3 regions of the Georhizobium sp. MAB10 genome follow, and region 3 is predicted to be linked to each of the others. Evidence: predicted binding sites of a transcription regulator. Region 3 holds the regulator's gene; each other region holds the start of a gene.
What was found. The regulator PhoB, encoded in region 3, activates phosphate uptake and scavenging genes when phosphate is short. The targets are predictions, from matches to a motif close to TGTCATNNANCTGTCAT.
Positions count from the first base shown of each region.

Region 1: a site for PhoB is predicted at 3,016-3,032, ahead of PU133_RS04575 (YbhN family protein). Genes of this name have one in related genera too.
Region 2: a site for PhoB is predicted at 5,823-5,839, ahead of PU133_RS11410 (esterase-like activity of phytase family protein). Genes of this name have one in related genera too.

Region 1 covers NZ_CP118314.1:993,777-1,001,894, reverse strand. Annotated here, with positions in the region: gene PU133_RS04590 (6-pyruvoyl trahydropterin synthase family protein) at 1-126, opposite strand, end outside; gene PU133_RS04585 (zinc-binding alcohol dehydrogenase) at 201-1,187, opposite strand; gene PU133_RS04580 (sulfatase-like hydrolase/transferase) at 1,187-2,860, opposite strand; gene PU133_RS04575 (YbhN family protein) at 3,046-3,954, shown strand; gene PU133_RS04570 (FkbM family methyltransferase) at 3,870-4,670, opposite strand; gene PU133_RS04565 (CDP-alcohol phosphatidyltransferase family protein) at 4,670-5,476, opposite strand; gene PU133_RS04560 (phospholipase D-like domain-containing protein) at 5,682-7,376, shown strand; gene PU133_RS04555 (type 1 glutamine amidotransferase domain-containing protein) at 7,435-8,001, opposite strand.
Region 2 covers NZ_CP118314.1:2,425,143-2,433,260, forward strand. Annotated here, with positions in the region: gene PU133_RS11395 (vitamin B12-dependent ribonucleotide reductase) at 1-3,113, opposite strand, end outside; gene PU133_RS11400 (NUDIX hydrolase) at 3,695-4,156, shown strand; gene PU133_RS11405 (inorganic phosphate transporter) at 4,173-5,678, opposite strand; gene PU133_RS11410 (esterase-like activity of phytase family protein) at 5,900-8,101, shown strand.
Region 3 covers NZ_CP118314.1:1,121,690-1,129,807, forward strand. Annotated here, with positions in the region: gene PU133_RS05120 (substrate-binding domain-containing protein) at 1-750, shown strand, start outside; gene pstC (phosphate ABC transporter permease subunit PstC) at 827-2,203, shown strand; gene pstA (phosphate ABC transporter permease PstA) at 2,206-3,585, shown strand; gene pstB (phosphate ABC transporter ATP-binding protein PstB) at 3,582-4,463, shown strand; gene phoU (phosphate signaling complex protein PhoU) at 4,492-5,205, shown strand; gene phoB (phosphate regulon transcriptional regulator PhoB) at 5,222-5,905, shown strand; gene PU133_RS05150 (GcrA family cell cycle regulator) at 5,952-6,467, opposite strand; gene PU133_RS05155 (aspartate aminotransferase family protein) at 6,866-8,065, shown strand; gene argF (ornithine carbamoyltransferase) at 8,095-8,118, shown strand, end outside.

The DNA of each region.
Region 1 (8,118 bases), 130 kb from region 3:
GATATCGACGACGACGTTCTTGTCGGTCAGGCGATCAGCGACGAACTGCACATCGACCGTAAAGGTCGCACCGTGCATGCCCTGAGCCGGGCCGAAGAACGGATCGGGCAGCGAGTGGGCGATCATGATGGAGTCACGCAGTTCGACGAAATATTCCGACAATGCTCAGTCCTCGTGAAGGAAGGGGAAGTGTTGAACGGTCAAAGATAGGACACGGCCGTCGCCAGACCATCCGCTTTCGGATCAAGAATGTCCCCGATGCGTTGCGGAAGGTCGACAAAGGCGACATCACCGGTGATCAGGCGATCATATTTGTCATCGAGCAGAAGCCGCATCGCCATCTCCAGACGCCGCTTGTACGTCCAGCGCACGCGACGCGAAGGCGATACCATCCCCACTTGCGACGACTTTAAGACGAGCCGGCGGCTGTGGAAGGCGCCACCCAGCGGGACGCTGGGCGTGGCCGCTCCAAACCAGCTGGCCTCGACGATAGTGGCTTCCGTGCCGGCCAATGACAATGCGGTTGCAAGACCCGCTTCGCTCGCGCTCGTGTGAATGACCACATCGCGATCCGCAGCCGCCCTGTCCGGTGTTGCGAAGCCGGCGCCAAGCGCCTGGGCGACCGTTTCTCGTCCCCCGTCGATATCGACGATCTCCACATCGGTACCGGCAATATCGGACACCACCCCGGCGACCAGCAGCCCGAGAACACCGCCTCCGACGACGGAAATCCTGTCGCCCGGCCCCGCGCCGCTATCCCAGGCGATGTTCAGCGCTGTTTCCATGTTGGCGGTGAGCACGGCGCGGCGGGGATCGAGGCCCTCCGGCAGCGCCGTCAGCGCCTCTCGTGGAACCTCTACGTGATTTTGATGCGGGAACAGGCCGAAATAGGAATGCGCGCCATCGCCGACGATGTGCCCCACCCAGGAATAGCCATAGCCGACAGGAAACGGGAAATTGCCATGCTGGAAGGGCCCACGCATGCGCTCATGCTCGCTCGGCGGAACCTTGCCGTTGAAGACGAGCCGTTCCGTGCCGCGGCTGATCCCGGAATACTGGGCCTGCAGCGCGACGAGATCGTCCCCGTCGCCGAGGCGGAGCGGCGCTGAGCGCAGTTCGACCTGCCCCGGTGCGACATAGGTGAGACAGGACGCCACGGCGCCCCCGACGACCGTTTCTTCTCGCATCAGGTCGGCCCAACGCTTCGAGTGCCGGCAACCCCGTCATTCACTGTGCCTGGTGGCGAACTCAGCGTCTCGACGACACGCCCGCGAAAAACGCTCATGCGTTCCGCTACCGCATCGTCCGGTGGCGTCATGCCTGCCGTGAAGCCGAGCGCTGCAGCCAGATCCGAAACAATCTGCGCATCGTCGGAAATGATATGAATGGGCACGTCGCGATTGTCCGTTTCGCCGGTGATGATGCGGGCAGGTTGATGGTCCCCGAGAATGATCAGAACGAACTCGTCGGCAAGCCGTTCCGCGATGTAGGAATCGAGATTCGCCAAAGCATATTCGATCGACAGGCGGAACTGTGTGCGAACCCGTTCCGGATCGGCCCAGACCTCCTGCGGCGTCGCGCCGTCCCGTGCCTGTTCGGAGAAGATCGAACCATCGCCGACGGCATCCCAGTCGATCACGCGCGGAATGGGCGTCCACGGCGCGTGGCTGGAAATGAGGGCCACCTCCGCAAAGAGGGGCTGATCTCGATCTGCCAGCCGCTCGAACCGGTCGAGCGCCGAAAGCGTATACTGATCGGGCATCGTCACCCAATTGAACGGCAGACCTTCATAACCGAGGTTGCGCTCGTCATAGACCATGTCGTAGCCGAGTGCCGTTCCCTCCGGCCAAGCCATCGTGATCGCGGGCATCACCGCCACCGTGCGATAACCGGCGCGATTGAAATCGTCGATGAGCGTCTGCCTGTTCTTGACCAGCATCGAATTGTAGCGGCGCTGATTGTCGACCCAGAGTCCGGCAAGCGTGGAAGCATGACCGAGCCAACTTTGGCCACCTGACACTGGCGATGTGAGGAAGCCGCTTGCCGCATGCAGGCCCTGGTCATCGACCGTCTGGTCCAACTGCGCCAGAAGCGGCCGGATGGACGGCGCGTAGAGCGGATTGTCGAGCACGGTCCGGCCATAGGATTCGACGAAGAACAAGAGCACGTCGCGGCCGCCAAGCCGCGACATCAGCATATCGTCTTCAATATCGGCCGCCGGATCATTGCTGGCTTCGCGATCGAATTCCTCGAGATCCTTGAGGCTTGCGGCGAGCGAGGTCGCGTGCCGCTGCATGAGCCCGGAGGTCGACGCAGTGAGGAAATGCAGGCCCTGAAACGCGGGATAGAGCTTGGGCATCTGCCAGCCGATCAGAAGCAACGCTCCTGCAACAATCACGGCAGCAAGGCGATGACGCCTGACGCCCGACGCAGTGATTCCGACCAAAAAGCCCGAGAGCACGATGATCGACACAAGCAGGAGAACGACTGAGATGGTCAGCCCGACAGCGGCGGCTTGTCCGAGCGTCCCGACCGCCAGATCCCAGACCGCGTTCAGGAGATGCGCGTCGAGAACCGGATTGAACGGCCGCGCCATGGCTTCGAACGCCGCCATGTCCGCAAGCTTCACGATGAGAACGATCGCAAGAAGGATCGCCGCGCCCCATCGGATGAGAGGCCGCAGAACGCCAGGCACGACCGCAAGCGCGATGATCAGGACGAGCAGCTCGATGGGAACGGCGGCAAACGCATCAGCTCCCAGGCGGGATCGGTCGTTGGGCAACAGAAGTGCCGCGGCAATGGCAAGAACCGCCGCAATCAGCAACAAAATCCCGAAGGGCCGCCGGCGGCCAGACCGCATGGGCTTTTCATTGTGCGAGGGAAATCTATCTGCCATCACTTGGACGATCCGAATTGAGGAACGATGACCTTCTGTGGGTCGCGGGGCGATAATTCCGGCTTCCGGCCGAAAAGATCCAAGAACAGGCGAGCCTTACGTTTCTCACCATGCCAGATCGTCATAAACTTGTCATACGGCTGGTGGCCGTGGTTGGACTTCTTGTCGCGGTCGCTTTTGCCGTCGATCTGGACGCGGCGATCACAAGCCTGCTCGATGCCGATCTCGCGCTGACCATCCTCGCCATCATCCTCGTGCAAGGTCAGATCGTCCTTTCGGCCTATCGGTGGCATTTCACCACGCAGCGCCTTGGGCGCCCTCTGCCGATCGGTCGCGCCATCTCGGAATATTACCTGGCAAGCCTCCTCAACATGGTCCTCCCCGGTGGGGTCGGCGGTGATGCCGTGCGCGCCACGCGGGAAGGCAAGGCCCGCGAAGGTGCAGCCGACAAGGCTTATGGCGTTGCAGCAAGCGCCGTCATCCTGGAGCGACTGGCCGGCCAGGTGGCGTTTTTCATGGTCGCCGCCGTCGGCATTGCCTGCTGGCCTCTGCTGTTGGAAGACACGTTGCCGGTCGGAACCGGATGGCTGCTTGCCGCACCGCCTCTGATCCTCGGCGCGCTCGCGCTGCTTGCCTGGGTCGGCACGCGACTGGCACCGCGCCCACTTGCGAACTGGCTGAAAACACTCGGCCCATCCATCAGAAAGGCGTGGCTGACGGATGGAGCGTGGCTCATCCAAGGCGCGCTGAGCTTTGCGATCGCGCTTCTCTATATCGCCGTTTTCGCGCTCGCCTCGGCCGCCATCGGCGCGCCGCTCGGCCTGCTCGCGGCTGCCGCACTCATTCCGCTAGTGCTTTTGACGATGCTGGTGCCAATTTCGATCGGCGGCTTCGGTCTGCGCGAAGGTGCCGCCGCCGCGTTGTGGCCACTCGCCGGATTTGCGGGATCAGATGGATTGGCGGCAGCGCTGCTTTACGGCGTGGTCAGTATCGTGGGCGCCCTGCCCGGCGCGCTCGTGCTGCTCAAGCGATCGTCGGCAGCCTCCAGCCGGGCGTAGATATCGCCGGACCCGCTTGCAGATGCACGCTTCAGCGCGACCTGCATGTCGGCGGCCGAAAGCCAATGCGGCTCAGCAAACTTGTGGCGTTCGCCAACAACCCAGTTGAAGCGGTAACGACCAAGCGCTTCGAGCCTGTCGATGCAGGCACGCGCACCATCGAGCGCCTCTGGAATATATTCGAACGCGACGATCGGGATAGGCTGGCTGAGCCCGGCGAGGATATCGGGCTCGAGACCCTCAACGTCGATCTTGCAAAAGCGCGGCAGGCCATGGGCTTCGATCAGCGCATCGAGCGTCGTCACCGGCACTTCGACCGCCTCATCCCAGTCGACGGAGGAGAACGCTTTGGTCTTTCCAACGGTATCGATCCAGTCGCGAGACATGGTCGTGACCGTGGGATGGCGTTTTGAAATGTGAAGCGTCAGCCGTCCGCTTTCGGAGCCCGCCGCAGCGCCGACGATCTCGATGTCGGGTGATCGGACGAAGCGGCGCAGAAAATCGAGGAAGGCCGGCTGCGGCTCAAGCGCGACGACCCTCGCGCCCGCCTTCACCATCGCCCGCGAGCGACTGCCGACATGGGCCCCGACGTCGAAGCACAGATCGCCCGGCGTCAGGAGCTCGCCGTAAAAGGCAGCGAGCCGTCGCTGCTTCCAAGGCTGGCCGCGGTAGATGACAAGCGAGCGGACAAGGCCGGCCAATGTGCGGATATCCATCAGGCCGTGCCCTCCTGCGGTCCGCCCACGTGCCGGCGATGCTTGAACAGCCAGACGATATCGACGGCGAACGAAGCGATGATGGCGGCAACCGCGAAGCCGGCGACGCCCGTGGCGGCCACGCCTGCAACCGGGGGCATCGCGAGCAGGCAAAGCGCCGCGCCCTGGATAACGCACACGGTCTTGCGGCGCATCGACGGCGGCAACGGACCATCGAGCCATGGCAGCAGGTAGGACGCGCCGACAAAGAGATAGCGCATTGCGCCGATCAGCAGCACCCAGCCTCCGACTTTATCGAGCACCAACGCCAGCACCGACAGGATGAGGATAAGGAGTGCGTCGCTTTCCATGTCGAAACGCGCGCCGAAGTCGGATCGGGGACCGAAACGCCGCGCCAGCCAGCCATCGACACCGTCGAGCACGACGGCGAGTGTGGCGATGCCAGCGAAGAACCAGGCAAGCTGCGGGCTCGGCTGCAGCGTCCACAGCGAAATTTCTGCGGTGTAGCCGGCAACAAGTGCCGCGAGCACCGTCCGCCCCAGCGTCACCGTATTGGGCCAGCCGAAAACGCGATACGGATGATGCGCGAGAATGCGGGAAAGGACAATCGCCCCCACCGTGACGTAAATTGCGAGAGACGTCATGGCGCTGATGAGCCCGAGCGTCGCCCAACTGGACACGAACGCATTGGTGACCACCAGCGCAACGCCGGCACCCACCAGGGCGACGACGGTCTGACGATAAAGATTGCGGGTAGGCAGTTCTGACGATACGGCGGTTTTGACGCCCGGATTCTTCTTTTTCATATGTGCCTTTACGCAACTGTCACAATTGCCGGATCACTTGGCGCAAATATCTGATTCGATCGGCGTTCGCACAAGCTCCCGGCTGGTTCTCCGGAACCGCATTCGTGCCCATGTGTTTTAGCGTTTCATTACCTGCAAGAGTTGGCCGTGATCACGGTCTACTCCGGCTGCGACTCTCAAATCCCAACCGATCCGGAGCAACGCGATGGCGAAGAGCGTGAAGTACGATGGCGACCTTTTCGCGACCCATCCCGACGGGATGGATTTCACTCCCGGACACAAGGTAGAGCCGCTTATCGGCGGCATGGAAACGTATGCGGCGCTTGAAGAAGCGATCGATGGGGCGAAATCATCTGTCCACATGGCCTATTGGACGCTGGAGCCATCCATCAAGACCACCGGCAAGGTGAAGGCCAAAACACTCAGCGGCCTCCTGCAGGATGTCGTGGAACGTGGCGTCGACCTGCGCATCGTGGTGGCTGATTTCGATCCCGTAATCGGCACCGTTTATCATCTCGATGCGTGGAGAGCCTACCGGAAGCTGCATGCCGTCGCCGACGCGCTGCCGGAAGATAAGAAGCGCCATCTCTCAATCATGTGCTCGCGCCACGACACGCGCTGGGGCCCGGCAGCCCGAACCGCGGCCCAGCCTATCCTGCGCTGGAAGCTCGCGGAGAAGATCAACACCATCAATGCCTTCAAGACCAAGAAGGAAAAGGTAGCCTATCTCGAAGCGGCACCTGGCCTGTGGCCTTTCGTCAATTTCGACGGAAAGACATGTTCGATCAAACCGACGGCATTCCCCGGATTCTATCCGGCGGCCCATCACGAAAAATTGTGCGTCATCGACGACGAGATCGTCTTTCTCGGCGGCCTGGATATCACCACCAAGCGCAAGGACGACTGGGAACACGACAACGCCTTTCCGTGGCATGACGTGGCCTGCAGACTGGAAGGTCCGGTCGCGACCTTTTTCGCCCGCCATTTCCGCAGCCGCTGGAATGAGGAACGTGAAGACAGCATCGCGTTCCTGAAATCGCTGAAGGCGCCGGAAGGCATCAAGGAAATGCCGAACGGCATCACGATTCCCGAACTCGCAACGGACGTTCCGGAAACGAAACCGATCAAGGGCGGTGTCGAGGTCAAGCCGATGCGCACGATCTCCAAGCAGAGCAGGTCGTGGCTCTCGCGATCGCCGACCACCCAGATCACCGAGATCAGGGAAACCTATCTCGACATCATTTCGAAGGCCGAGGACTTCATCTACATCGAGAACCAGTACATCCGCTCAACGGCGATCGCCGAGGCGCTGTCCAAGCGTGCCAAACAGAAGAAGCAGCTCGAGCTGCTGATGGTGTTGCCCCTCATTCCCGAAGATGCCTTCGTCGAAGACGAGCCCAACATCGCAACGCGCCATGGGCAGTATCTGCGCGAGAAGAACACCGACATGCTCTACGACGCCTTCGGTGATCGGCTGGGCATCTACTGCATGCAGATGCCGCGAGACGACAAGCTTCCGGATCCGGAAGAGGACGATCCCGACGAGATCATCAAGAACACGATCTACATTCATGCCAAGACAATGGTCTGCGACGACAAGATCGCGATCATCGGCTCTGCCAACCTGAATGACCGCAGCCTCGTGACGGACACGGAAACCGCGATCGCATGGCGCGGCGGGGATTCCGTGAAGAAGTTCCGCGTGCGGCTTTGGGAGCACGCTCTGGACATGGACACGTCGAAATGGACGTCCGAGCATCTCAAGCGCTGGAATGGCATCGCATTGAAGAATGCCAAGGGCACGGCCGAGGAACGTCAGGGTTTCATCGTCCCGCTGCCACGCCATCACCTCGACGCGCACGCCAAGAAGTCTTGGCTGGTGCCTGACGAACTCGTCTGAGGTCAAAAAAAAGAGCGGCCACCAAGGCCGCTCTTTCAATCTTCAGTGTGCCGAAGGCTTACTCGGCAGCGATCTGACGCTCGTGACGGCCTTCTTCGATCTCCTCGACGATCTTGGCGTTGAACGCCGGCAGGTCCTTCGGGTTGCGCGAGGTGATCACGGCCTCGTCGGTCACCACTTCCTGATCGCTCCAGTTTGCTCCGGCATTGATCAAGTCCGTCTTGATCGAGCCGTAGGACGTGACGTTGCGGCCACGCACTACGTCAGCTTCCACCAGAAGCCATGGGCCGTGGCAGATCGCAGCGAGCGTCTTGCCGGATTCGGCGAATTCGCGAACGAATTTGACGGCTTTCTCTTCCACGCGCAGCAAGTCGGGATTGATCTGGCCGCCCGGAAGAATGAGCGCGTCGTAGTCGCTGACACTCACCTCGTCGAGGGTCTTGTCCACGGTGACACTGTCACCCCAGTTGTCTTCGTCCCAGCTCTTGATCTCCCCGGACTTCAACGAAACGACATCGACCTTGGCACCCTTGGACTTCAGGAAGTCCAGCGGCTCGCGCAGTTCTGAACGTTCGTAGCCGTCGGTTGCCAGGATCGCGATTTTTGCAGATTCGATTTTGGGCATGCTCGTCTCCTTTGATTGTGAGCCTCCCCCCGTCTCCCCTGTCAAACGCATCGCCTGCGATGACCGTTCCGCTCTGTTTCGAAGAAATCCGGCCGGTCTTGCGCCTGCAACCTGCGC
Region 2 (8,118 bases), 1.3 Mb from region 3:
GGCACGCCGTATTGCAGGCCGAGCGAGATGGCGATGGCGAAGTTGTTCATCATCGCGCGGAAGGCAGCGCCTTCCTTGTGCATGTCGATGAAGATCTCGCCCAAGCGGCCATCGTCGAATTCGCCGGTGCGCAGATACACCTTGTGGCCGCCGACGACGGCTTTCTGGGTGTAGCCCTTGCGGCGGTTCGGCAGCTTCTCGCGGTCGCGGTAGAGCCGCTCGATGACGCGCTCGACGACCTTTTCCGTGATGGTGACGGCTTGGGCTGCTGCCGGCTGGGCGATCAGCGCTTCGATCGCCTCATCGGCATCCTCGTCCGCATCGTCCTCGATCAGCGAGGCGTTGAGCGGCTGGGAAAGCTTGGAGCCATCGCGGTAAAGGGCGTTCGCCTTCAGCGCGAGCTTCCAGGAGAGCATGTAGGCGTTCTTGCAATCCTCGACGGTCGCCTCGTTCGGCATGTTGATCGTCTTGGAGATGGCACCCGAGATGAAGGGCTGGGCCGCTGCCATCATCAGGATGTGGCTTTCCACCGACAGATAGCGCTTGCCGATCTTGCCGCAGGGGTTGGCGCAATCGAAGACGGGCAGGTGCTCATCTTTCAGGAACGGCGCGCCTTCCAGCGTCATCGCACCGCAGACATGGATGTTGGCGGCTTCGATTTCCTTCTTGGTGTAGCCGAGATGGGCAAGCAGCGAGAACTCGAAATCGTTCATCTGCTCATCGGTGACACCAAGCTTTTCCTTCAGGAAATCAGCACCGAGCGTCCATTGGTTGAAGGCAAACTTGATGTCGAAGGCGCTCTTCAGTGCGACGTTCAGCGCTTCGACCTGCTCGTCGGAGAAGCCCTTGGCCTTGAGCGAGCCGGGGTTGATGGCCGGCGCCTGGTTCAAATTGCCGTGGCCGACCGCATAGGCCTCGATCTCGGCGATTTGGCTTTCGGAATAGCCGAGCGTGCGCAGCGCTTCCGGCACGGCGCGGTTGATGATCTTGAAGTAGCCGCCGCCGGCGAGCTTCTTGAACTTGACCAGCGCGAAATCGGGCTCGATGCCGGTCGTGTCGCAATCCATGACGAGGCCGATCGTGCCGGTGGGCGCGATCACGGTCGACTGGGCATTGCGGTAGCCGTTCTTCTCGCCAAGCTCGACGGCCTTGTCCCAAGCGGCGATCGCATGGGTGACGAGCGTCTGGTCCGGGCAGTCGCCATGGATCAGCGCCACTGGATTGACCGACAGCTTCTCATAGCCGGTGCTCTCGCCACGGGCGGCACGGCGATGGTTGCGCATGACGCGCAGCATGTGCTCGCGGTTGGGCTTGTAGCCCGGGAAGGGGCCAAGCTCGCCAGCCATTTCGGCCGAAGTGGCATAGGCGACGCCGGTCATGATGGCGGTCAGCGCGCCGCAGATCGCGCGGCCTTCCTTGGAGTCGTAAGGAATGCCCGAGGTCATCAGCAGGCCGCCGATATTGGCGTAGCCGAGGCCGAGCGTGCGGTACTTGTAGGAGAGCTCGGCGATCTGGCGCGAGGGGAACTGCGCCATCATGACCGAGATTTCGAGCACCATCGTCCAGAGCCGCACGGCGTGCTCATAGGCTTCGATGTCGATGTTCTTGGTCTGCGCGTCCTTGAACTGCAACAGGTTCAGCGAGGCGAGGTTGCAGGCCGTGTCGTCCAGGAACATGTATTCCGAGCACGGGTTCGACGCCCGGATCGCACCGGCCGACACGCAGGTGTGCCAGTCGTTCATGGTCGTGTTGAAGTGCAGGCCCGGATCGGCGGACGCCCAGGCGGCTTCGCCGATTTTTTCCCACAGATCGCGCGCCTTCAGCGTCTTCATCACGCGGCCGTCCTTGCGGGCGGTCAGGTTCCAGTCGCCGTCGCTTTCGACAGCGCGCAGGAAGTCGTCCTTGATGGAGACGGAGTTGTTGGAGTTCTGGCCCGAGACGGTCAGATAGGCCTCGGAATCCCAGTCCGTGTCGTAGGTCTTGAAGTCGAGGTCGGTATAGCCCTGCTTGGCGAACTGGATGACGCGCTTGACGTAGTTTTCCGGAACGGCGTCACGCTTGGCATCCTTGATGGCGCGCTTCAGCGCCGAGTTCAGCTTGGGGTCGAAGCACTCGCCATTGTCGGCCTCGCAGTTGAGGCAGGCCTTCATGATGGTCTTGAGGTGCTTGGCGACGATCTTGGAGCCGGTGACGAGGGCGGCGACCTTTTGCTCTTCCTTCACCTTCCAGTCGATGTAGGCTTCGATATCCGGGTGATCGATGTCGACGACGACCATCTTGGCGGCGCGGCGCGTGGTGCCGCCCGACTTGATGGCGCCGGCTGCCCGATCACCGATCTTGAGGAAGGACATCAGGCCCGACGACTTGCCACCGCCCGACAGCTTTTCGCCTTCGCCGCGCAGATAGGAGAAGTTGGAGCCGGTGCCCGAACCGTACTTGAAGAGGCGCGCTTCGCGGACCCAGAGGTCCATGATGCCGCTTTCATTGACCAGATCGTCTTCGACCGACTGGATGAAGCAGGCATGCGGCTGCGGGTGCTCATAGGCCGACTGCGACTGGACGAGCTTCTTGGTGAAGGGGTCGACATAGTAATGGCCCTGGCCGGGGCCATCGATGCCATAGGCCCAGTGCAGGCCGGTGTTGAACCATTGCGGCGAATTCGGCGCGACGCGCTGCGTGGCGAGCATGTAGGCAAGCTCGTCCATGAAGGCGGAGGCGTCTTCTTCCGAATTGAAGTAGCCGCCCTTCCAGCCCCAGTAGGTCCAGGTGCCGGCAAGGCGCGTGAAGACCTGGCGCGCATCAGTTTCGGAACCGTAGCGCTCGTCCTCGGGCAGCTCGGCGAGGGCGGCCTCGTCGGCGACCGAACGCCACAGGAACGACGGCACGTCGTTTTCCTCGACGCGCTTCAGGCGGGCAGGAACGCCAGCCTTGCGGAAATATTTCTGGGCGAGGATGTCGGCCGCAACCTGGCTGAACTGCGCCGGAACGTCGATGTCGGCGAGCCGGAAGACGACGGAGCCATCCGGATTCTTGATCTCGCTGATGGCCTTGCGGAATTCGATGGCCGCATAGGCCGATTGCCCCGCTTCAGTAAACCGCCGCTCGATGCGCATTGTCCCTCGTCCTTGTCGTGGTGTGCCTGCCGACGGTCTTCGTGGCGGGCGCAATTTGTCATCTTCCGGCGGCGCTCTTCATGGCGCGGCCAGCCCTCGAAATCCGGTCTCGTGATGGAATCGAATGATCCAGACCGTATGTTGTGTTGATGGTGGCTGGCAACACTAAATATAGTGTAAATCCACCGTTTCCGCTACCCCTGCCGCCGCCTGCGGCAACCCCCGTTACGCCATGCCAAGGCAACCCGAGGAAGGATCCGCAACGGATCATCCGACTGGGCTCACCAACGCTTACTGTCTTGATTTGTGACCGGCTTCTTCATGCCGGCGGGCCGTTGTTCACAGCGTGATAACCAATAGACTGCGACTCGGATCATGGGTCAAGGGCTGGGCGAGCGCTTGGATGTGAATACCAGATGTTGTGCGCTGGGAGGGTGGAAACTGGGGAAAGTCGAACCCGTTGGAACTCTGGACTTGCCAAACGCTTCAAGTACAAAAAATGACATAGAAAATTGGGGGTGGGCCAGTGTCCGAACGACCTCTGCTCCGTCTCCGCCCTGTTGATAAGTGGGATCACTGCAATGACTTCGTTGACGCTCATGGATCGCATCGCTTCCGGCTCCTCCCGGCGCGCGTCAAAGAAGCAGTATGGGGCAGTGCCCTATCAGATGATCGAGGGGCGTTGCGCCTTCCTCCTGATCACCTCGCGGCGCACCGGGCGCTGGATTTTCCCGAAAGGCTCGCTGATCGAAGGCCTGACGCCGCAGGAGACGGCAGCGCAGGAGGCTTTCGAAGAGGCGGGCGTCGAGGGGCATGTCCATCCGGAACCGGTCGGCAGCTACCGGACTGTGAAGCAGTTGCTTCGCCGCACGATCATCAATGTGGAAGTGTTCCCGCTGCGCGTGGAGCGCCAACTCGACGAGTGGCCAGAGATCGGGCAGCGCTACCGCCACTGGGTGATGCTGAAAGAAGCCAAACGCCTGCTGTCCGACCGAGGCGCCGTGGCGATGGCGGAGGCTGTGGACAAGCTGGTGACTGCCTGAAGCCTGCTCCGGGCGGTCAGGCCACGATCAGGAGGCCGATCAGCCAGTAGAGCAGGGCGGACAGGAGACCGGCCGCCGGAACGGTGATCACCCAGGCGGCTGCAATCTGCAGGCCGTGCTGACGGCGCACAAGCCGACGGCGTTCGCGCTTCTGGAAATTGGCGAGTGCCTCTTCCGGAGTCTTGTTGAGGCGGTCGGTGTTCAGGAAGAGTGAATAGGGCTGGACGGCCGGATTGCGCACGCCGCGGTTCGACGTCGCCTCGCGCAGGAAGCCGACGCCGAAGACGGCACCGATGGCAATGTGCGTCGAGGACACGGGCAGTCCAAGCCAGGAAGCGATGAGAACGGTGGTTGCTGCGGCGAAGGCGACGCAATAGGCGCGGATCTCGTTCATCTTGGTGATCTTTTCACCGACGAGCCTGATCAGCCGCGGACCGAACAAAGCAAGGCCGAGCGCGATGCCGACCGCGCCGATTGCCAGCACCCAGAGCGGAAGGGCGACAGCGGCGACATCGGTCGATCCGCTGCCGGCTGCCGCAACGATCGCGGCGAGCGGCCCGACGGCATTGGCGACATCATTGGCGCCGTGGGCGAAGGACAAAAGCGCCGCCGCGAAGATCAAGGGCAGGCGGAAGAGACCGTTGATGCTCTTGGACCGGTTCTCCAGCCCGATCGACCGGCGCATCACCCACGGACGCGCCAGCATCCAGCCGATGACCGCGAAGACGGCGCCAAGCATCAGAACCTGGAGCGGGCTGGCACTCCAGATCCGGCTCAATCCCTTGATCGTGAGATACATCGCGAAGACTGCGGCCATGCCGGAGATGAGCACCGGCACCCAGATGCGGGCTGCCGCGATCTTGTCTTCCCGTTCCAAGATGGTCGCGTTGGCGACAGCCAGCACACCGGCGGCCATGACGCCGCCGAGCACCGGCGAGATGACCCAACTCGCGACGATGGTCGCCAGCACGGGCCATGCGACAACGCTGAAGCCGGCCGCCGCGACGCCAGCTCCGATGACGCCGCCGACGACGGAGTGGGTCGTGGAAACGGGTGCTCCGAGATAGGTGGCGAGATTGATCCACAGGGCGGAGGAGAGCAGGGCGGCCGTCATCACGACGATGAAGTCCACCGTTTCGAGATGAACGGCTGGCAGCAGCAACTCGCTGGAGATGGTCTTGACGACATCGCCGCCCGCGAGCAACGCGCCGGCACTTTCGCACACGACCGCAATTGCGATCGCGCCGGCCATGGTGAGTGCCCGGCTGCCGACGGCCGGTCCCATATTGTTGGCAACGTCGTTCGCGCCAATGTTGAGCGCCATGTAACCGGCGATGACGGACGCGATGATGACGAGGTAGCTGAGCGGACCTTCGACGGCATAGAATGCCGCAACCACCATGGCGCCGAGCAGGAAGACGAGCGCGATCCCCGGAAAGGCCAGGCTTCTGGAGAGGTCTCCAGTCGCCGTTTCCAGGTTGACGACCTTGTTCAGGTCCTTGTCGAGTGCGCTCTTGGCCATGCTTGCCCGTTCATGACAGTTTTGTGACAGTGGGGGGCGCATAGCATCTGAAGGCCGGGGCGGGCACCCCCGACGGTCCGATCAACCACATTATTTGAGGGGCGCCTCTGCCGCCGCGCGCTTGCTGGTCACCTGACCCCTCTCTGTCATCCCACTGTCATCGACACATTGCATGAGCAGGCACGGCGCGATCGACGCGCGATGTCCGATTGGAGGGGCTCATGACGACCACCAAACATTTTGCAATGACCTTGCTTGCAGGCACCCTGCTGACCACCACCGGTGCATGGGCGCAGGAAGCCATGAACTTCAACCGGATCGCGTCCTTCCCGGTCGTCGACAACAAGCCGGAAGGCGCCGACGTCAACGCGCCGTCTTCCGCCGAGATCATCACGGCCACCGAAGATGGCATGATGCTGATCTATTCCGATAGCCCGGCAGGTGGCATCGGCTTCATCGACATCACCGACGCCGCTGCGCCCGTTGCCGGCGGCTTCCTTGCCATGGACGGCGGTGAGCCTACCGCCGTTTCCGTTGCTGGCTCCAAGGTGCTGGTCGGCGTCAACACGACCGAAGACCTGACGCAGCCTTCGGGCTTCCTGGCTGTCGTCGATATTGCGACGCAGACGATGGAAGCGCAGTGCGATCTTGGCGGTCAGCCTGATTCCACCGCAGTATCACCGGACGGTACGTTCGCTGCGGTCGCCATCGAGAACCAGCGTGACGAGGACCTGAACGACGGCGTCATCCCGCAGATGCCTGCCGGGGACGTGAAGATCTTCCCGCTGACCGATGGCGTGCCGGATTGCGATGCGATGATCACGGTGGACCTGACGGGCCTCGCCGAAATTGCGCCGGAAGACCCGGAGCCAGAATTCGTCGACTTCAATGAAGCCAACGAACTTGCCGTGACGCTTCAGGAAAACAACCATATTGCGATCATCAACGCGGCCGATGGCACTGTGACTGCGCATTTCTCCGCTGGTGCGGTGGACCTGACAGGCATCGACACGGAAGACGATGGTGCGTTCGATTTCTCCGGCTCGGCGACGGCCGTGAAGCGCGAGCCCGATGCGATCCAGTGGCTGGACGATGACCGCTTCGCCGTCGCCAACGAGGGTGACTACGAAGGGGGGTCGCGCGGCTTCACCATCATGAACAAGATGGGCGAAGTGCTCTATGAGAGCGGCAACAGCTTCGAGCACGAAGTGGCGCTCCTCGGCCACTATCCCGACGGTCGTTCGGACGCCAAGGGCATCGAACCGGAGGGCATGGAAGTCGCCCGCTTCGGCGACGAAACGCTGATCCTGCCTTTGTCCGAGCGTGGTTCGGTCGTTGGCGTCTATCGCGACAACGGTGCGGATGCTGCGCCTGAGCTTTTGCAGATCCTGCCCTCGGGCATCTCGCCGGAAGGCATCGTTGCGATCCCCGAGCGCAATCTCTTCGCCGTCGCCAACGAAGTCGACCTCATCGAAGACGGTGGCGTGCGTGCGCATGTCATGATCTTCGAGCGCACCGAGGGTGACGCCCAGTACCCGACGATCGCCTCCACGCGCGACGAGAACGGACTGCCGATCGCTTTCGGTGCACTGTCTGGCCTGGCTGCCGATCCGTCCGAAGCCGGGCGCCTCTATGCCGTCAGCGATTCCGTGTTCGCTGCCCAGCCGCGCATGTATGTGATCGATGCCAGCGTGATGCCTGCTCAGATCACCGATGCCATCACGATCACCCGCGATGGCGAAACCGCGCAGAACATGGATCTGGAAGGCATCGTTGCAGACGGCGAGGGCGGCTTCTGGCTCGCCAATGAGGGTGATGCCGATGAGGGCATTCCGCATGCGATCTATCGCGTGAACGCCGAGGGTGCGATCCAGGAGGAAGTCCTCTTCCCTGAGGCACTGCTCGAGGGTGCCACGCGGTCCGGCGCCGAAGGCATCACGATGATCGACGGGACGCTTTGGATCGCCATCCAGCGCGAGTGGGGCAACGATCCCGATGGCATGGTGAAGCTGGTTTCCTATAGCCCGGCTTCCGGCGAATGGGCTGCCGTTCATTATCCGCTCGAGGCGAAGGGCGAAGGCTGGGTCGGCCTTTCCGAAATCACGCTTCACGGCGACCATGTTTATATCGTCGAGCGCGACAACCAGATCGGCGCGGCGGCCGCGCTGAAGAAGCTCTATCGCGTACCGGTGGCCGAGCTCGCAGGCGCCGCACTCGGCGGCGAACTGCCTGTCGTCACCAAGGGAGAAGTCCACGACTTCATTCCGGATCTTGCTGCTTACAACGGCTACATCGTCGACAAGGTCGAAGGCTTTGCTGTCGACGCGAGCGGGGAAGCCTTCGTCGTCACCGACAATGACGGCGTGGACGACTCTTCCGGCGAGACCTTCTTCTGGTCGATCGGCGCCGTTTCCGAGCTTTGAGTGTTTCTGCGGACAAT
Region 3 (8,118 bases):
AACACGGCTGGCGTAGAAGACATCCGCGAAATCCAGATCGGCTACGACGGCATCGTTTTCGCAACGTCTGCTGATCAGGGCGATTTCGCTCTCGAGCCGCAGCACGTCTTCATGGCGATCGCAGCCCAGGTTCCGCAGGACGGCGAAATGGTCGCCAACCCGTACACCAACTGGTCGGAAATCGACGCTTCCCTGCCTGACCAGGCGATTGCTCTTGCAATCCCGGCTTCCAACCACGGCACCCGCGAAGTCTTCGAAGAGCGCGTCGTTCTTCCGGGCTGCGAAGCTGTTGAACTGCCGGAAATGTCCGAAGAGGAAATGGAAGCAGCTTGCCTCGCATTCCGCCAGGACGTCGTCGTTGAAATCGCCGGCGACTACACCGAGACGCTCGCTCGCCTGCAGTCGAACCCGGCAACCGTCGGCGTCTTTGGCCTGTCGTTCTACGACCAGAACCGCGACACGCTGAAGGTTGCAACCGTATCGGGCGTCGAGCCTTCGCTCGAGACGATCGCTTCGGGCGACTATCCGGTTTCGCGTCCGCTCTTCTTCTACGTCAAGGGCGAGCACATCGGCGTCATCCCGGGCATCGAAGAGTACGTCCAGTTCTTCCTCTCCGACCAGATGGCCGGTGCAGGCGGCGCGCTTGAAGCTGCCGGCATGATCCCGGCTCCGGCTGAAGAAACCGCTGCCGTTCTGGAAGCCTTCGAAGGCGGCGAAGCGCTGACCGTCGAAAGCCTCGGCGCCGAGTAATCTACCAGACGGGGCCTCGCCGTAGCGGCGGGGCCCCATTTTGCTTCCCTGACATTTGGTCATTCAAGGCACGCCGATGAACACCCTGATCATCACTGCGCTGATCCTTGCCTTTCTCGGCATCGCCTACCAGACCGGTTCTTCCAGAAGTCGCGCCTTGGCGGGCACTTCAGGCCGCCGTCTGCATTCGCGCCCATCCTATCATGGTTCTGCGATTGCGATCTGGACGCTCGTTCCGCTGCTTCTCGTACTCGGCTCCTGGGCCCTGCTCGACAGTTACGTCATCCGCACCTTCATCACCTGGTATCTGCCTGAAAGCCTGGTTGCCGAGGGCGGCAATGCGCTGCGCGCCTCGATCGCGCGCGTTGAGGCTCTTGCGACGGGCTACGGCGTCGTCGGTGAGGTTCAGGAGTTCGAGCGGACAGCTGCGCAGGCCGTTGGAAGGTTTCAGACCACAGCTTTCCTGATTGTCGTGGCGGCAGCCACCACGCTTGCCGCGCTTGGCCTCTTCTATGCCCGCAAGCGCATCACGCCTCAGTTTCGCGCCCGCAACGAAGTCGAGGGTGCAGTACGCCTCCTCCTTCTCGCTTGCTCCGTCGTCGCAATTCTGACGACGTTCGGCATCGTGGCGTCGCTCCTGACCGAAGCCATGCGCTTCTTCTCTTTCGTCAATCCGCTCGACTTCTTTTTCGGGACCGTCTGGAACCCGCGCTTTTCCACGACTGGTGCCGGTGGCGGTGGGGAATATGGCCTGATCCCGCTTCTGTGGGGCACGATCCAGATCACAATTATCGCCATTCTGACGGCCGTTCCGATCGGCCTGATGGCCGCCGTTTACCTGACGCAATATGCCAAGCCGCGTGTTCGCAGCGTGGTCAAGCCGCTGATCGAAGTGCTCGCGGGCATCCCGACCATCGTCTATGGCTTCTTCGCTCTGGTGACTGTGGGACCCTTCCTCGCAAGCTTTGGTGACGCGATCGGCGTCGATATCCGCGCCACCAGCGCTCTCACGGCCGGCATCGTGATGGGCGTGATGATCATCCCGTTCATCTCGTCGCTGTCCGACGACATCATCCGCCAAGTGCCGACTGCCATGCGCGACGGCTCGCTCGGACTTGGCGCAACGAAGTCCGAGACGATCCGCCGGGTCATCCTGCCGGCTGCTCTTCCGGGCATCGTCGGCGCAATCCTTCTGGCTGTCAGCCGTGCGATCGGCGAGACGATGATCGTCGTTCTTGCGGCCGGCAACAGCCCAGTGCTGCGCTTCAATCCCTTCGAGCCGACATCGACGATCACCGTTTCGATCGTCAACCAGCTCACCGGCGACAGTGATTTCGCCGGACCCCAATCCCTCGTCGCCTTCGCGCTTGGCCTGACGCTGTTCGTGCTGACCTTGGTTCTCAACGTCGGTGCGCTCTACATCGTCCGCCGCTTCCGGGAGCAGTATGACTGATCATGGCTAATCTCGACAGCACAACGACAGCCAGCGCCGGCACTGCGGCTGCCGCCGAAGAGCGGCGCCAGCGGGTCAAGAAGAGCCTCGGCGCACGGCACCGCAAGGAGCGCCTCTTCCATGGCCTCGGCATTACCGCCGTGGTCCTGGCGCTCGGTTTCGTCGCCATTCTTTTCTACGACGTGCTGCAGCGTGGCCTTCCGGCGTTCCAGCAGGCGCAGGTGACGGTCGATGTCTATTTCGATCCCGAGGTCATCGATCTTGGTGAGCGTCCAGTACAGAGCCCAGGTCAGTCTCCGGCTGACTACAGCGCGCAGTTGAATGGATGGCTGCGCGACGCAGCCCTGCTCAACTGGAACCGTCTGCTTGAGACTTCGATCCGCAACATTGTGCCGGAGTTCGAGGGGGACGCGCGTGACATTGCTGCCATCATCGACAGCTCTCAGCGCTTCGTCATCCGTGATGCGTTCACGAACGACCCGTCGCTGCTCGGTCAGACCCGCGAATTCTCTCTTCTGGCCTCGGCTGACGCCGATAACTGGCTGAAGGGCACGATCGACCGCAGCCTGCCGGATGCCCGCCAGCAGCTTTCGGCGGATGCGCGGGCGCTTGCTGACGACCTTCTGGAGCGCGGCGAGATCCGCTTCGCCTTCGCGTCGCACCTCTTCACCAATGTCGACTCCCGCTCGGCACCGGCCAGCGCGGGTCTCGCGGGCGCCTTCATGGGCTCGCTCTATATGATGCTGATCGTCATCGTGCTCGCCGTGCCGATCGGTGTCGCAAGCGCCGTATATCTCGAAGAATTCGCGCCGAAGAACCGGCTGACCGATGTGATCGAGATCACGATCAACAATCTGGCGGCGGTGCCTTCCATCGTGTTCGGTCTGCTGGGCGCGGCGGTCTTCATCAACTATTTCCGTCTGCCGCTTTCCGCGCCGCTCGTCGGTGGCCTCGTTCTGACGCTGATGACGCTGCCGACGATCATTATTGCCACGCGCTCATCGCTGCGCGCAGTGCCGCCTTCTCTTCGCCAGGCGGCCCTTGGTCTCGGCGCATCGCGCACGCAGATGGTCTTCCATCATGTGCTGCCGATCACCTATCCGGGCATTCTGACTGCCGCCATCATCGGCGTCGCTCAGGCGCTCGGGGAAACTGCTCCTCTGCTGCTGATCGGCATGAACGCCTTCGTCGCCAACATTCCGAGCAGTCCCATGGACCAGGCGTCTGCCTTGCCGGTGCAGATCTATCTCTGGCAGGGCAACGAAAACCGTAATTTCTTCGAAGCGCGTACTTCTGCCGCCATCATCGTGCTACTCGGCCTGATGCTGAGCCTCAATGCGATCGCAATCTTCCTTCGGTCGCGACTGGAGAAACGCAAGTGACGTCAGATAGCACCATCACCAAGGATCCCGTCATGGCCTCTGGAATGAACTTTCCACATGCGGAACTCGCCCCGAACGCAGAGCACGCCAGGGACCACGGCGCAGCCGAGCTTGCCCAACGCAGCGTTCGCGTGCGTGCCAGCGACGTGTCGGTCTTCTATGGCGCCAAGCAGGCGTTGTTCGACGTGTCGGTCGACATTCCTGACCGCGCCGTTACGGCCTTCATCGGCCCATCGGGCTGCGGCAAGTCCACGTTCCTGCGCTGCATCAACCGCATGAACGACACGATCGAAGGCGCGCGTGTCGGCGGCAAGATCGAACTCGACGGCGAGGACATCTACGATCCCTCGCTGGACGTCGTCGAACTGCGTGCCCGCGTCGGCATGGTGTTTCAGAAGCCCAATCCTTTTCCGAAATCGATTTTCGAAAACGTCGCCTACGGTCCGCGAATCCACGGTCTCATCCGCACTAAGGCTGATGCGGAAGAAGTCGTCGTGTCGAGCTTGCGCAAGGCAGGGCTCTTCAACGAGGTCAAGGATCGTCTTCACGAGCCGGGCACCGGCCTCTCGGGCGGCCAGCAGCAGCGCCTCTGCATCGCGCGCGCCATCGCGGTCGGTCCGGAAGTCATTTTGATGGACGAGCCGTGTTCGGCGCTCGACCCGATCGCAACGGCCATCATCGAGGAGCTGATCGACGAACTGCGCGAGAACTACACGATCATCATCGTGACGCACTCGATGCAGCAGGCGGCGCGCGTTTCGCAGAAGACGGCGTTCTTCCATCTCGGCAATCTCGTGGAGGAAGGTCCGACCGACAAGATCTTCACGAACCCGGAAGACAAGCGCACCCAGGATTACATCACAGGCCGGTTCGGCTGACCAACCGGCTGTGGCCACGGAGAGAACAATGAGCGATCCGCATATCGTCTCGTCCTTCGACGAAGAGCTGAAATATCTGATGCGCCGGGTCTCGGAGATGGGCGGAATCGCGGAACGCATGGTGGGCGACGCCGTCGCCGCGCTGGTGGCTTCCGATGCGGGGAGCGCCCAGAGGATCATCGCCGAGGACATCATTCTCGACGACGCCGAGCGCGACATCAACGAGCGTGCGATCGTCGTCATCGCCAAGCGCCAGCCCATGGCACACGATCTGCGCGAAGTGATGGGCGCGATCCGTATCGCCGCCGACCTCGAGCGCGTCGGCGACATGGGCAAGAACATCGCCAAGCGCGTCGTCGCCGTACAGGGATCGGCCCAGCCGAAGCAGCTGGTGCGGGGGCTCGAGCACCTCTCCGAACTCGCTTTGACGCAGCTGAAGGAAGTGCTCGATGCCTATTCGACGCGCTCGGCCGTTGCGGCGAACCAGGTGCGCCAGCGCGACGACGAAATCGACGCGATGTACACGTCGCTGTTTCGTGAGTTGCTGACCTACATGATGGAAGATCCGCGCAACATCTCGGCCTGCACGCATCTCCTGTTCTGCGCCAAGAACATCGAGCGCATCGGCGATCATGCGACCAACATCGCCGAGACGATCTACTACATGGCGACAGGCGACCGGCTGCTCGGCGAACGCCCGCGCGGCGACAAGACTGCGACAGTGATGGCCAGCGGCCACTGACGGAGACGATGGGAAGATGCTGCCAAAGATAACGGTCGTCGAGGACGAAGAAGCGCTGAGCGTGCTCCTGCGTTACAATCTGGAAGCCGAAGGCTACAAGGTCGACACTGTTCTCCGCGGCGACGAGGCCGAGATCCAGCTGAAGGAGCGCGTTCCGGACCTGCTCATCCTAGACTGGATGCTTCCCGGCGTCTCTGGCATCGAGCTCTGCCGCCGCCTGCGCGCGCGGCCTGAAACCGAACGCTTGCCGATCATCATGCTGACGGCGCGTGCTGAAGAGAGCGAGCGCATTCGCGGTCTCGCGACCGGTGCCGACGACTATGTGGTGAAGCCGTTTTCGACGCCTGAACTGATGGCGCGTGTTCGCGCCATGCTGCGCCGTGCCAAGCCCGAGGTCATCTCTTCGGTGCTGCAGAGCGGCGACATCACGCTCGATCGCGAAACCCACCGCGTCCACCGCAAGGGCCGCGAAATCCGGCTTGGACCGACAGAATTCAAGCTATTGGAATTTCTGATGTCGTCGCCCGGCCGTGTCTATTCACGCGCGCAACTGCTCGATGGCGTGTGGGGCCATGACATCTATGTCGACGAGCGCACGGTGGACGTGCATGTCGGCCGGCTGCGCAAGGCGATCAATCTCGCCAATATGCGTGATGTCATCCGCACGGTGCGGGGCGCCGGCTACGCGCTGGAAGGCTGAGCGCCTTCTTCATTCTCAACTTAAATTTGACGACGACGGCGCGCGATCAGCGCGCCCGGCGCCTTTCGCCCGAGACCTGGAAGGCGAGACGCGCGTGGTATTTGCAGTAGGGCGTGTTCTCGCCTGAATCGTGGCCGCAGAAGTGGAAGTCTTCGTGCATCGGGTCGCCAACCGGCCACTTGCATGTGCGCTCGGTCAGGTCGACCAGCGCCAAGCGCTTGGCGATCGGCACGACGACGTCGCTGACGGGACGTGTCTGCGGCGCTGCTTCCATGGCGACATCTTCACGCACCGCAGCAGCTGCGCCACCACGGGAAATCGCGCGCGGTGCTGCAGGGCGGGCGTTGAAGTTGGAGGCCGGGCGCGGAGCCGGTGCCGGCCGTTTTGCGCGCGGCGCAGGAGTGCCGCCGGACTTTGCACGTCCCGGCAGGTTCAGGCGATGTACTTTGCCGATGACAGCATTTCGTGTCACGCCACCCAATTGTGCGGCAATCTGGCTCGCGCTGAGGCCGTCGGCCCACAATTTGGTAAGTTTTTCGACGCGCTCGTCGGTCCAATTCATGGCCGCAACTCCAGTTTCGATATAGGGCGCAGCAGAATCCCTCGGCGCTGGCCCGAAGTATCAACGGAACCGCGTCGCCTTAATACTGTGTGATGACTAGGTCCGCCGCATGCAGTCTAGTGCTGTTATTTCAACTTAATGGTCGGCAGACTCCGTGACAAGAGTCCCGGGAATCGGCCGATTCGCTTTTTTGAGTTTTCCCCAACTTGGGGCTTTTTAGGCGAATTGCGTGGTAGCCGGCACAAGGGGCGTTTTCTTGACAGCGCCGGGCGAAATGAAGATAGTGCGTCGGGCCGCCGCAGGGCGGCTTTTCAATTTTCAGGCCGCAGTCCTTGAAGTTTGCGACGCGAACCGTCCGAGCCTTTTGCGGTGTGGCCTTGAATGGGAGTTTGCGCCAGATGGCACCGGCGTCGCCGCTTTTCGAGACTTACAACCGCGCTCCGCTCCGCTTCGAGCGTGGCGATGGTGTCTGGCTGACGAGCGAGGATGGCAAGCGATATCTGGATTTCGCCGCTGGCATCGCCGTGAACTCGCTCGGGCATTCCCATCCGCATCTCGTCGCCGCGCTCAAGGAGCAGGCCGACAAATTGTGGCACCTGTCCAATCTCTATGAGATTCCCGGGCAGGAGCGGCTTGCGCGCCGCCTGACGGAGGCGACCTTCGCGGATCGCGCCTTCTTCACCAATTCCGGTGCCGAAGCGCTGGAGTGTGCGATCAAGACCGCACGCCGTTATCATCATGCGCGCGGGCAGGGCGAGCGGTTCCGCATCGTCACCTTCGAAGGGGCATTCCACGGGCGGACGCTCGCGACGATCGCTGCCGGTGGCCAGCCCAAATATCTCGAAGGCTTCGGGCCCAAGGTCGAGGGTTTCGACCAGGTACCGTTCGACGATTGGGCCGCACTCGAAGCCGCTGTCACCGAGGATACGGCCGCGATTCTGATCGAGCCCGTGCAGGGCGAGGGCGGTGTTCGGCCGGTTCCCGACGAACGGCTGCGCCAGCTGAGGGCTCTGTGCGATGAGACCGGTACGCTGCTGATCTTCGACGAGGTGCAGTCGGGCGTCGGTCGCACGGGCAAGCTCTTCGCGCATGAATGGTCGGGCATTTCGCCGGACATCATGGCGGTCGCCAAAGGCATCGGTGGAGGGTTCCCGCTCGGCGTCTGTCTCGCAACGTCCGAAGCGGCCGCGGGAATGGTGCCCGGCACGCACGGCACGACCTATGGCGGCAATCCGCTCGCCATGGCCGTTGGCAATGCCGTTCTCGACGTCATCCTGGCGGATGGCTTCTTGGAGCATGTGCGCGACCTGTCGCTGGTGGCAAAGCAGGGCCTCGAGGCAATCAAGGATCGCTATCCCGATGTGGTCGCCGAAATCCGCGGGCGCGGCCTGATGCTCGGGTTGAAGACCGTCGTGCCGAACACGGAGATGGTCGCGGGCCTTCGCGCGCATCACATGCTGTCGGTACCGGCTGGCGACAACGTCGTTCGCCTTCTGCCGCCGCTGACCATCACGGCCGAGGAAATGCGCGAAGGGCTGTCGCGCATCGACATGGTCGCTTCTGAACTTTCTTCATCCAAACAGGCAATTTCCGCCTGAAAGCAGGCCGGGGCACGGGGATCATCACCATGGGCGCCAACGGCACGCCACGT